One region of the Shigella sp. FC1967 genome, then DNA from elsewhere that is predicted to be linked to it. Evidence: predicted binding sites of a transcription regulator. Region 1 holds the regulator's gene; each other region holds the start of a gene.
The links. The regulator CRP, encoded in region 1, controls carbon source genes, mostly activating them, when cyclic AMP is high. The targets are predictions, from matches to a motif close to ATGTGANNNNNNTCACAT.
Positions count from the first base shown of each region.

Region 1 (3,289 bases):
TCTTTTTTGCCAATTCAGGCGCAGAAGCGAACGAGGCAGCATTTAAATTGGCTCGCCATTATGCCATTACTCGCCATAGTCCTTATAAAACGAAAATTATTGCTTTTCACCATGCATTCCATGGCAGAACGCTGTTTACAGTCTCTGTGGGTGGGCAACCTAAATATGCAGATGGTTTTGGTCCTAAGCCAGCAGATATCGTGCATGTTCCTTTTAATGACTTGGATGCGGTTAAAGCGGTAATAGACGATCACACTTGCGCTGTCATTTTAGAGCCAATTCAAGGTGAGGGGGGGGGTAACGGCAGCAACACCTGAGTTTATGGAAGGGCTACGTGAGTTGTGCGATAAGCATCAAGCCCTGCTTGTTCTTGATGAAGTACAAACAGGTATGGGGCGTACAGGCAAGCTTTTCGCCTATATGAACTATGATGTGACACCCGATATTATTACAACTGCAAAAGCGCTAGGAAGTGGTTTTCCACTAAGCGCGATGTTAACGACACATGAGATAGCTTCTGCTATGGGCGTAGGGACTCATGGTACAACTTATGGGGGAAATCCATTAGCTTGTGCTGTGGGCAATGCTGCATTTGATTTGATTAATACACCTGAGGTACTTGCGGGGGTAGAAAAGCGCTATCAATGGATTGTAGATGAACTGATGGACATTAATCAAACGTACAATGTCTTTTCGCAAATCCGTGGGCAAGGTTTATTGATTGGTGCGCAATTGGCACCACAATATAAAGGTAAAGCCAAAGAGTTACTGGCTCTTGCTACCAAACATGGTTTAATGATGTTAAACGCAGGAGCCGATGTGATGCGTTTTACGCCATCGTTAATTATTACCCAAGAAGAGCTACAAGAAGGAATGGTGGCATTAAAAGCGGCTATTGCGGAATTTGTAAGAGGGTAGTATTGACTAAAAACCCCATCAACGAGGATGGGGTTTATACAACAAGTATACCAATAGCACTTTTATGGCTATTATTTATTCGAGTGGGGATACTTAGCGAGTCCCGTAAACGACGATAGTTTTACCGTGTGCGGAGATCAAGTTTTGATCTTCCAACATTTTCAGAATACGGCCTACTGTTTCGCGTGAACAACCAACGATTTGACCAATCTCCTGACGTGTAATTTTAATTTGCATGCCATCAGGATGTGTCATTGCGTCAGGCTGTTTTGCTAAGTTTAATAAAGTTTGTGCAATACGACCTGTTACATCAAGGAAAGCAAGGTTGCCTACTTTTTCTGATGTCGTTTGTAATCTATTCGCCATTTGAGCAGACAGGCGCATCAGAATATCAGGGTTAACCTGAATTAATTGGCGGAATTTTTTATAGGAAATTTCTGCTACTTCACAGGCTGTTTTTGCTCTAACCCATGCACTACGTTCTTGATCTTCTTCAAATAATCCAAGTTCACCGATGAAATCCCCCTGATTTAGGTAGGAGAGGATCATTTCTTTTCCTTCTTCATCTTTAATAAGAACAGCCACGGAACCTTTAACAATATAATAAAGTGTTTCCGCTTTCTCACCTTGGTGGATCAGCGTGCTCTTGGATGGATATTTGTGAATATGGCAGTGTGACAAAAACCATTCAAGAGTCGGGTCTGTTTGCGGCTTGCCGAGAACCATTCGCGTTATCCTCTGTACGTTAAATGCAGCCTTTCAAAACGGATAGGTTCCTTTTTGAGACAGCATGCTTAAAAATCCTAGCTTTACCTATTAACTTCCTGAGAAGACGGTAAGTTAATATGGAGTAGATTATAATAAATGAGAAAATAATGCATTGATCTTAACCACTATCATCAAGCAGATATTGTTTTTAACACAATTAGTGCATTAAGTCTCGTTTTACGCAGTCAGCATAATAAACCTATTTGCTAATTGCTAGTTGAATTATGAGAATGTACTCTTTTAGTCTATGTCATCTTTTAGGGGAAAATAAATGGAAGCACGAGTTAAGTGGGTTGAAGATTTATCTTTTGTCGGCGAATCTTCATCTGGCCATCAAATTATGATGGATGGAAATTCGGGTGATAAAGCTCCAAGTCCAATGGAAATGGTATTAATGGCTGCAGGTGGATGTAGTGCTATTGATGTTGTCAGTATTTTACGTAAGGGTCGTCATCAAGTGACTGATTGTGAAGTAAAATTAACATCAGAGCGACGTGAAGAAGCCCCTCGTTTTATTTACTGATATCAATTTGCATTTTATTGTTTCAGGTAAAGAATTAACGGATAAAATTGTAGAACGAGCAGTTCAATTATCCGCAGAAAAATATTGTTCTGTTTCTTTAATGCTAGGAAAAGCAGCTAATATTACACATTCATTTGAAATAAAGAATGCTGACTAATTTTGATATTTTAAAATAAAGTTTAAATTTAAAAAATAATATCCCTTAATAAATGGGATATTATTTTTAGAGAGATAAATTCTATTTTGGTTAACTTATCTTTTCACCATTTAATAATTTTTTGACTAATGGTGCCATAATTAATTCCATCGCTAATCCTAATTTCCCGCCCGGTACAACAATAGTGTTTATTGTTGACATAAATGAGCCATGCAACATTGCAAGTAAATAGGGAAAATCTATATCGGTTAAGCCTCGAAAACGAATAACGATAAAGCTTTCATCAAGAGTCGGGATTGCTTTGGCTGAAAAAGGATTTGAAGTGTCGACCGTTGGAACTCGTTGGAAGTTAATGTGTGTGCGTGAGAATTGAGGAATAATGTAACTAATATAATCATCCATTGAGCGTACAACCGAATCTCTTACCGCCTCTTGTGAGTGTCCTCTTTCTGTGGTGTCTCGTATAAGCTTTTGTATCCACTCTAGGTTTACGATAGGAACAACACCGACTAATAGATCAACATGTTGAGCTACATTATGTTCGTTGGTAACAACGCCGCCGTGTAATCCTTCATAAAAAAGAACATCCGTATTATTGGCTAATGGCTCCCAAGGTGTAAATGTTCCTGGTAATTGGTTGTAGGGTGTTGCTTCATCATAAGAGTGTAAATACTTGCGAGATTGACCTTGTCCTGTATCACTATATTGACTTAAGGTCTTACTCAGTAAGTTAAAATCATTTGCTTCAGGGCCAAAATAGCTGATATGTCTACCTTGTTCTCTCGCTTTTCTTATCGCCATATCCATTTCAGGGCGAGTATAGCGATGGAAGCTATCTCCATCAATCAATGCAGCATTTGCATTGAGTTGTTGGAATATTTTACGAAAAGCTTGGCTTGTTGTGGTCGTTCCGGCACCACTTG
Region 1 covers NZ_MIIZ01001054.1:25,086-28,374, forward strand. The annotation lists partial or broken gene argD (bifunctional acetylornithine/succinyldiaminopimelate transaminase) at 1-918, shown strand, start outside; gene crp (cAMP-activated global transcriptional regulator CRP) at 1,012-1,644, opposite strand; partial or broken gene BHE89_RS18235 (OsmC family protein) at 1,958-2,366, shown strand; gene BHE89_RS18240 (phosphoribulokinase) at 2,457-3,289, opposite strand, start outside.

Region 2 (3,289 bases), on a different contig from region 1:
AATCAACCAACTCTCCACTTTTTAGTTCATTAGCAATTTGTAGATGTGGGATCATACAACAGGTTGAACCTTGTTTAGCTAATTGCACAAAGGCTTCAGAGGAGTTCACGATATGGCACGGCACACTACCGGGCGATAAACCGAAATTTTGTTGTAAAAATGCCTGATGCATATCATCAAGATGGTCAAAGGCGACGGCTGGCGCTTTTAATAACGAAGATTTTGTTACACCGTTTGCAAAGTAGCGTTGAGCAAAGTCAGGAGAAGCAACGAATAGATAATCGAGAGCGCCTAATTGATCGACAAGACAACTTGGTAGTGCTTGTGGTTGAATACTGATAGCACCAACAACTTCGCCTCGTCTTAATCGTTCTTGTGTTCGTGTTTCATCTTCAACTTGAATATTAAGTCGAATTGGCAGTTGTGTTAAAACTGGATGCAAAGCAGGTAATAACCACGTTGCCAAACTATCAGCATTTACCGCTAAAGAGAGTAAAAGCGGTGTAGAACCGCTGTTTTCATCACCTAACCATTGTTCTTCAAGTAATTCTACTTGATGCAATAGTGCTAATAATTTTTGTCCTTGCTCAGTAGGTTGAGGGGGAACCGTTCTCACTAATAACGGTTGTCCAAATAAATTTTCTAACTGTTTGATACGCTGAGAAACGGCAGATTGTGTAATACACAATTTTTGCGCGGCTCTTTCAAAACCACGTTCTCGAATGACGGCATCAAGGGCTTGTAATGCTCGATAATCAGGGCGTTTCATTAACAGACTCTCTTCGATTTTATATTCTATTGCTTACTATGCCATATTTTTTGTTGCAATGAGTTAAAATGTTGCTTCTCAGTTTTTGATGTGTCTCGTGCTAGTTTTGAATGCAATATGCTATTCTTAAGCCATTAACGTGATAAATAAGGTTATTTAAATGACTCAGGATGAATTGAAAAAAGCAGTAGGTTGGGCCGCGCTTGAATATGTAAAACCAGGCATGATTGTGGGTGTCGGTACAGGTTCCACGGCTTCTCACTTTATTGATGCTTTAGCAACAATGAAAGGTCAAATTGAAGGCACAGTTTCAAGTTCAGAAGCATCAACGGCAAAACTAAAAAGTTACGGTATTCCCGTTTTTGACTGTAATGAAGTCGATTCTCTAGATATCTATGTTGATGGTGCTGATGAAATTAACCATCAAATGCAGATGATCAAAGGTGGTGGTGCTGCATTGACGCGTGAAAAAATCATTGCAGGCGTAGCAAAAACATTTATCTGTATCGTTGATGAATCTAAACAAGTTGATGTATTAGGTAAATTTCCACTCCCCGTAGAAGTGATCCCAATGGCGCGCTCTTATGTTGCGCGTGAACTCGTTAAGTTAGGTGGCTTACCTGAATACCGTGAAAACGTAGTAACAGATAACGGTAATGTTATTTTAGACGTTCATAATTTAACGATCCTTAATCCTATTGAACTGGAAAACAAAATTAACAGTATTCCGGGTGTTGTAACCGTAGGATTATTTGCTAACCGTGGCGCAAATATTGTTTTAATGGGTACCTCTGAAGGTGTGAAAACCCTTAAGTAGTTCTTTTTAAGATAGGTAGCGATGGCTACCTATTTTTAAAATTATTTTAGAAACTGCAAATTCAGTGATATATATCACACGATAGTTATATGTCTCTCTAAAATCCTGCCATTTTCAAAGTCAAAATCATTTTACTCGGTAGAAAATCACTTTATTTACCGCTTATTCTGTCATCATTGCAATCGGTTGTATTGCCACAAAATCTATTTTTGTTATGTTGATGAGACAGGATTTTGTTTTTCATTAAATGTAATAACGATAGGGCAGGGTAAATGGTCAAAGTATCTTTGGAAAAAGAAAAGATAAAGTTTCTACTCCTTGAAGGAGTGCATCAAAGTGCAGTAGAAAATTTAAGAGCTGCGGGTTATACCAATATTGAATATCACAAAGGCGCATTATCGGATGAAGAATTAAAAGAAGCTATCCGTGATGCACGTTTTGTTGGTCTTCGTTCCCGCACTCACTTAACAGAAGACATTTTTGCGGCGGCTGAAAAATTAGTTGCTGTGGGATGCTTCTGTATTGGTACTAATCAGGTTGATTTAGAGGCCGCTGCTCGCCGCGGTATTCCCGTTTTTAACGCACCTTTCTCAAACACTCGTTCCGTGGCTGAAATGGTGCTCGGTGAATTACTGCTATTACTGCGCCGTATTCCAGAAGCAAGTGCGAAAGCGCATCGTGGGATTTGGGATAAACAAGCCAAAGGCTGTTTTGAAGCCCGTGGTAAAAAATTGGGTATTATTGGTTATGGTCACATTGGTACCCAGTTAGGTATTTTGGCAGAAAGTGTTGGTTTAGATGTCTATTTTTATGATATTGAAAATAAACTACCATTAGGTAATGCAACACAAATTCGCCATCTGTCTGAACTATTGAATATGTGTGACATTGTCAGCTTACATGTGCCAGAAACACCATCAACCAAGAATATGATAGGGCATGAAGAAATTCAGCGCATGAAACCAGGCTCCATTCTTATCAATGCTTCTCGTGGTACTGTGGTTGATATTCCTGCCTTATCACAAGCATTAGACTCAAAACATTTATCTGGTGCTGCGATTGATGTATTCCCATCAGAGCCGGGTGCAAATAACGATCCTAACGATCCGTTTGTATCTGAACTGATTAAATTTGACAATGTGATATTAACACCGCATATCGGTGGCTCTACCCAAGAAGCACAAGAAAACATTGGTTATGAAGTGGCGGGTAAATTAGCGAAATATTCAGATAACGGTTCTACATTATCTGCTGTTAACTTTCCTGAGGTATCATTACCAAGCCATGGTGATGATGTAAACCGTTTACTGCATATTCATGAAAACCGCCCGGGTATGATGAATAGTATCAATAAGGTCTTTACTGAAGAAAACATCAACGTCGCTGCACAGTATTTACGTACATCCGGTAACGTAGGTTATGTTGTCATCGATATTACAACACAAACAAAAGCTCAAGCTGAATTAGTGTTACAAAAAATCAAAGCATTACCGGGAACTATCCGTGCCCGTATGCTTTACTAATTATTGATAAGTTATCCGTAATATATTGAAGGCTCGAAATATCGAGCCTTTCTGTATTTTTTAATCTTTAATTATTGAGTTTGTTGCTGCCATAATTGGTAATAAAGTGCTCTATTTTCTATTAAATGAATATGTGTACCTTCTTCTAGTACTCGTCCTTTATCTATTACATAGATATAA
Region 2 covers NZ_MIIZ01000571.1:2,521-5,809, reverse strand. The annotation lists gene BHE89_RS05415 (LysR family transcriptional regulator ArgP) at 1-769, opposite strand, end outside; gene rpiA (ribose-5-phosphate isomerase RpiA) at 930-1,586, shown strand; gene serA (phosphoglycerate dehydrogenase) at 1,859-3,109, shown strand; partial or broken gene BHE89_RS05400 (type I secretion system permease/ATPase) at 3,181-3,289, opposite strand, start outside.
Region 2: the regulator CRP is predicted to act here: its motif matches at 1,649-1,666, upstream of serA (phosphoglycerate dehydrogenase).

Region 3 (3,289 bases), on a different contig from region 1:
GGGATGTAGAGAGGGCGTTTACTTTCGTGTTCCAGTTCCATGAAAAATACTCTTGTAAGGCAGTTAGTCACATGACAATTGTAGATCCTACAAAATAATAAAAATATGTACAGCTTATGTTATTTTTTTATGATTTTTATGCTTAGAAATGAGAGATAGATACAGTTGTTACAACTTTTTCTGGTAAGCATCAGCAAAATTTACATGCTGATGCTTTTTTAGGAGCGATTTTTAGAGGAATAAGTTAAAACTTTTTACAAAGTGATGCGTTGCATTTGGCGACAACCTAAAGCTGTTAATGTTGCTTGTGTTGCATCCCACTGTGTTAAAACCGCCTCTGCTTTTTCCATTAAAACAGCAGATTCAATATCCATCACACTCTCACCTGCCATATTTAATAAAATTAATGCTGCTTGTAATGGCGGTAAACTTGGATTAAATGCGGCATTTTCAGCGTAACTACCTTGGAAAATTTTGCCATTTTTCATTTGAACAGCAATACCACTGTGCGAACCACTATAAGGAGCATGGCTACGGTTAGTTGCTTGTAGTGCCTGTTGTGCTAATTCACTTGGGTTATCAATTTTATAACCGTGATTAACATTATCCATCAATAGTGATGTGATGTTGAGATCTTTCGGACCAAAGCTATCAGGTAAATAATCACCCAATGTTGCCATTTTTCTACCCGGTAACTGAATTTGAATGTGGGTGCCGCTGTTCAATTCGTTCATAAACTGGCGACAATGACCACAAGGTGTATAGTTAACGGTAACGGAGATCAAGCGAGATTCACCTTGTAACCACGCATGAGTTACAGCGCTTTGTTCAGCGTGAACAGTTTGTTGTAGTGGGGCACCTGAAAATTCCATGTTGGCACCAAAGTAGAGATTACCACTTTCACCACGAGCAATAGCACCAACATTAAAATGAGATATCGGTGTCACTGCACAAGCAGCCGCGACGGGTAAAAGTGCGAGGGCTAAGGCATCATCATTACATTGTAACTGTGTTTTTATGGCATTGACTTGTTCTGCCGTGAACATTGCTGGAAATTCATCCTGCTCAAGATAAGGAACAAGTGCTTGTTGTAACTGAGGGGATAAATCTGACCAAACTGCCTGAAAACGCGTATGCATACATGAGTCTCCCATTAATCTTTCTGTATTATAAGATTCTAGGCATTTTTACTCATTCTTATATGTGATGAAAATCATATTTTCAATGAAACAATTGCAACAAATTCATTAATTGGGAGATGTATCTCAAATTTATAGTAAAATCCCCGAAATAAATTTAATAAAATCGGGGATTTAAGAATGAGAGAGTAAGAAATAGATTAACTATAAAGGTGCAAAATAATAGGAAAGATAAATGGTGCGGTAAGGGAAGTAATAATCCCGCATGTCATTAATGCCAATGAACTATACGCACCTTCAATATAATCGACTTCTGCCGCTCTTGCGGTTCCTACTGCGTGAGAAACCGTACCCATAGCTAAACCACGAGAAGCATGAGTAGGAATTCGTAATATCTTAAATAACGAATGACCAAAAATAGCCCCTAAAATACCCACGGCAATAACACATGCTGCACTGATGGCAGGAATACCACCAATAGAATCTGCGACGGCCATTGCAATCGGTGTTGTCACTGATTTGGGTAAGATTGATGCGGCAATTTCAGGTGTTGCACCAGCCCAGAATGCAATAGCTGTTCCACTGACCATCGCCGCAATACTACCTATAAAGCAAATACTAATTAATGATTTCCACTGTGCGCGAATTTGGTGTAATTGCTGATAAAGCGGTATAGCTAAAGCAACAACAGCAGGTTGTAGTAAGTCATTTAAAATACGACTACCTGCAAAATAATTCTCATAAGGTATTTTAGTTATTAATAAAATAGGAATAATCACCACAATAGCAATTAAAAGCGGATTTAAAATAGGCAATTTAAATCGGGTTGCAAGCTTTCGGGCTAAGTAAAAAATAAAAATACTTAAAGGTAGTGACCACCAAATATTCATCAATATGGCTAACATTTTTTCTTCTCACTTAACGCTTTATCGTCGTCTTTCTCTTTTGTTTCAACAATATCTTCAACTTGGTCTGGTTTTGAACCTACGATAATGCGCTCACGATGAACGTAGTGTGAGCAATATGCAACGAGTGCCATAACACCAAAGGTACTCACGACGCAGGCTAAAACGATAGGAAAAAGTTGCTGACTTAATAAATCATAATAGTTCATTACACCAACACCGATAGGGATAAAGAGTAATGACATATTTTTTAAGAGGATATTGGCGCCGGGTTTAACCCAACGTAAAGGGATAAGCTGGAAAGCAAGTAGACCAAAAAGGATCAGTAAGCCAACAATACTGCCTGGAACCGCGAAGGGTAGAAGGGCTGAAATAAGATTACCCGCAAAGAGACAAAGATAAAGTACTAAAAAAGATCGTAGATAATGCCAAAGTGTAATCTGCAATCGTGCCCGTTTAGATTTCATAATTAAGTGTCCCAAATCAACTAACAGAATTATCATACACCGATTTTGAAAGTGTGCTATGGATCACAATAAAAAAAGAGCGGGGCTCTAATAGAACCCCGCCATTCATTTGCTTGGTAAATGAATCTTGGTTGTTATTTCACTTGTTGACCCGGTTTTGCACCAGAATCTGGGCTGAGTAAGAAGATATCTTTATCACCAGGGCCAGCGGCCATTACCATGCCTTCTGAAATACCAAAACGCATTTTACGGGGTGCTAAGTTTGCCACCATCACCGTTAAGCGACCTTCTAACACTTTAGGATCTGGGTATGCACTACGAATACCTGAGAATACTTGGCGAGTTTCGCCACCTAAATCCAAAATTAATTTCAGCAGTTTGTCTGAGCCTTCAACAAAATCAGCTTGTTTAATTTCAGCGATACGCATATCAATTTTAGCAAAATCGTCAAACTTAATGGTTTCTTGAATCGGTGAATCTGCTAATGGACCCGTGATTTCTTTTACCGGTGCAATGGTGCTTTTTGATGCTTCAACCATCGCGTTGGCTTTATCCATTTCAATGCGATTAAACAACGCTTTGAATTTAGTGATCTCATGACCTAATAGCGGTTGTTCAAGAGCATCCCATGTTAGTTGGGTTTGTAAAAAGGTTTCTGAACGCGCTGTCAGTGAAGGTAATACAGGTTTCAGATAGGTCATCAGCACGCGGAATAGATTAATTCCCATGGTGCAAATGGCTTGTAACTGAGCGTCTTGTCCTTCTTGTTTTGCCACTA
Region 3 covers NZ_MIIZ01000621.1:8,128-11,416, reverse strand. The annotation lists gene BHE89_RS07680 (NAD-dependent malic enzyme) at 1-41, opposite strand, end outside; gene cdd (cytidine deaminase) at 255-1,139, opposite strand; gene BHE89_RS07670 (CidB/LrgB family autolysis modulator) at 1,340-2,035, opposite strand; gene BHE89_RS07665 (CidA/LrgA family protein) at 2,038-2,511, opposite strand; gene metG (methionine--tRNA ligase) at 2,646-3,289, opposite strand, start outside.
Region 3: the regulator CRP is predicted to act here: its motif matches at 1,202-1,219, upstream of cdd (cytidine deaminase).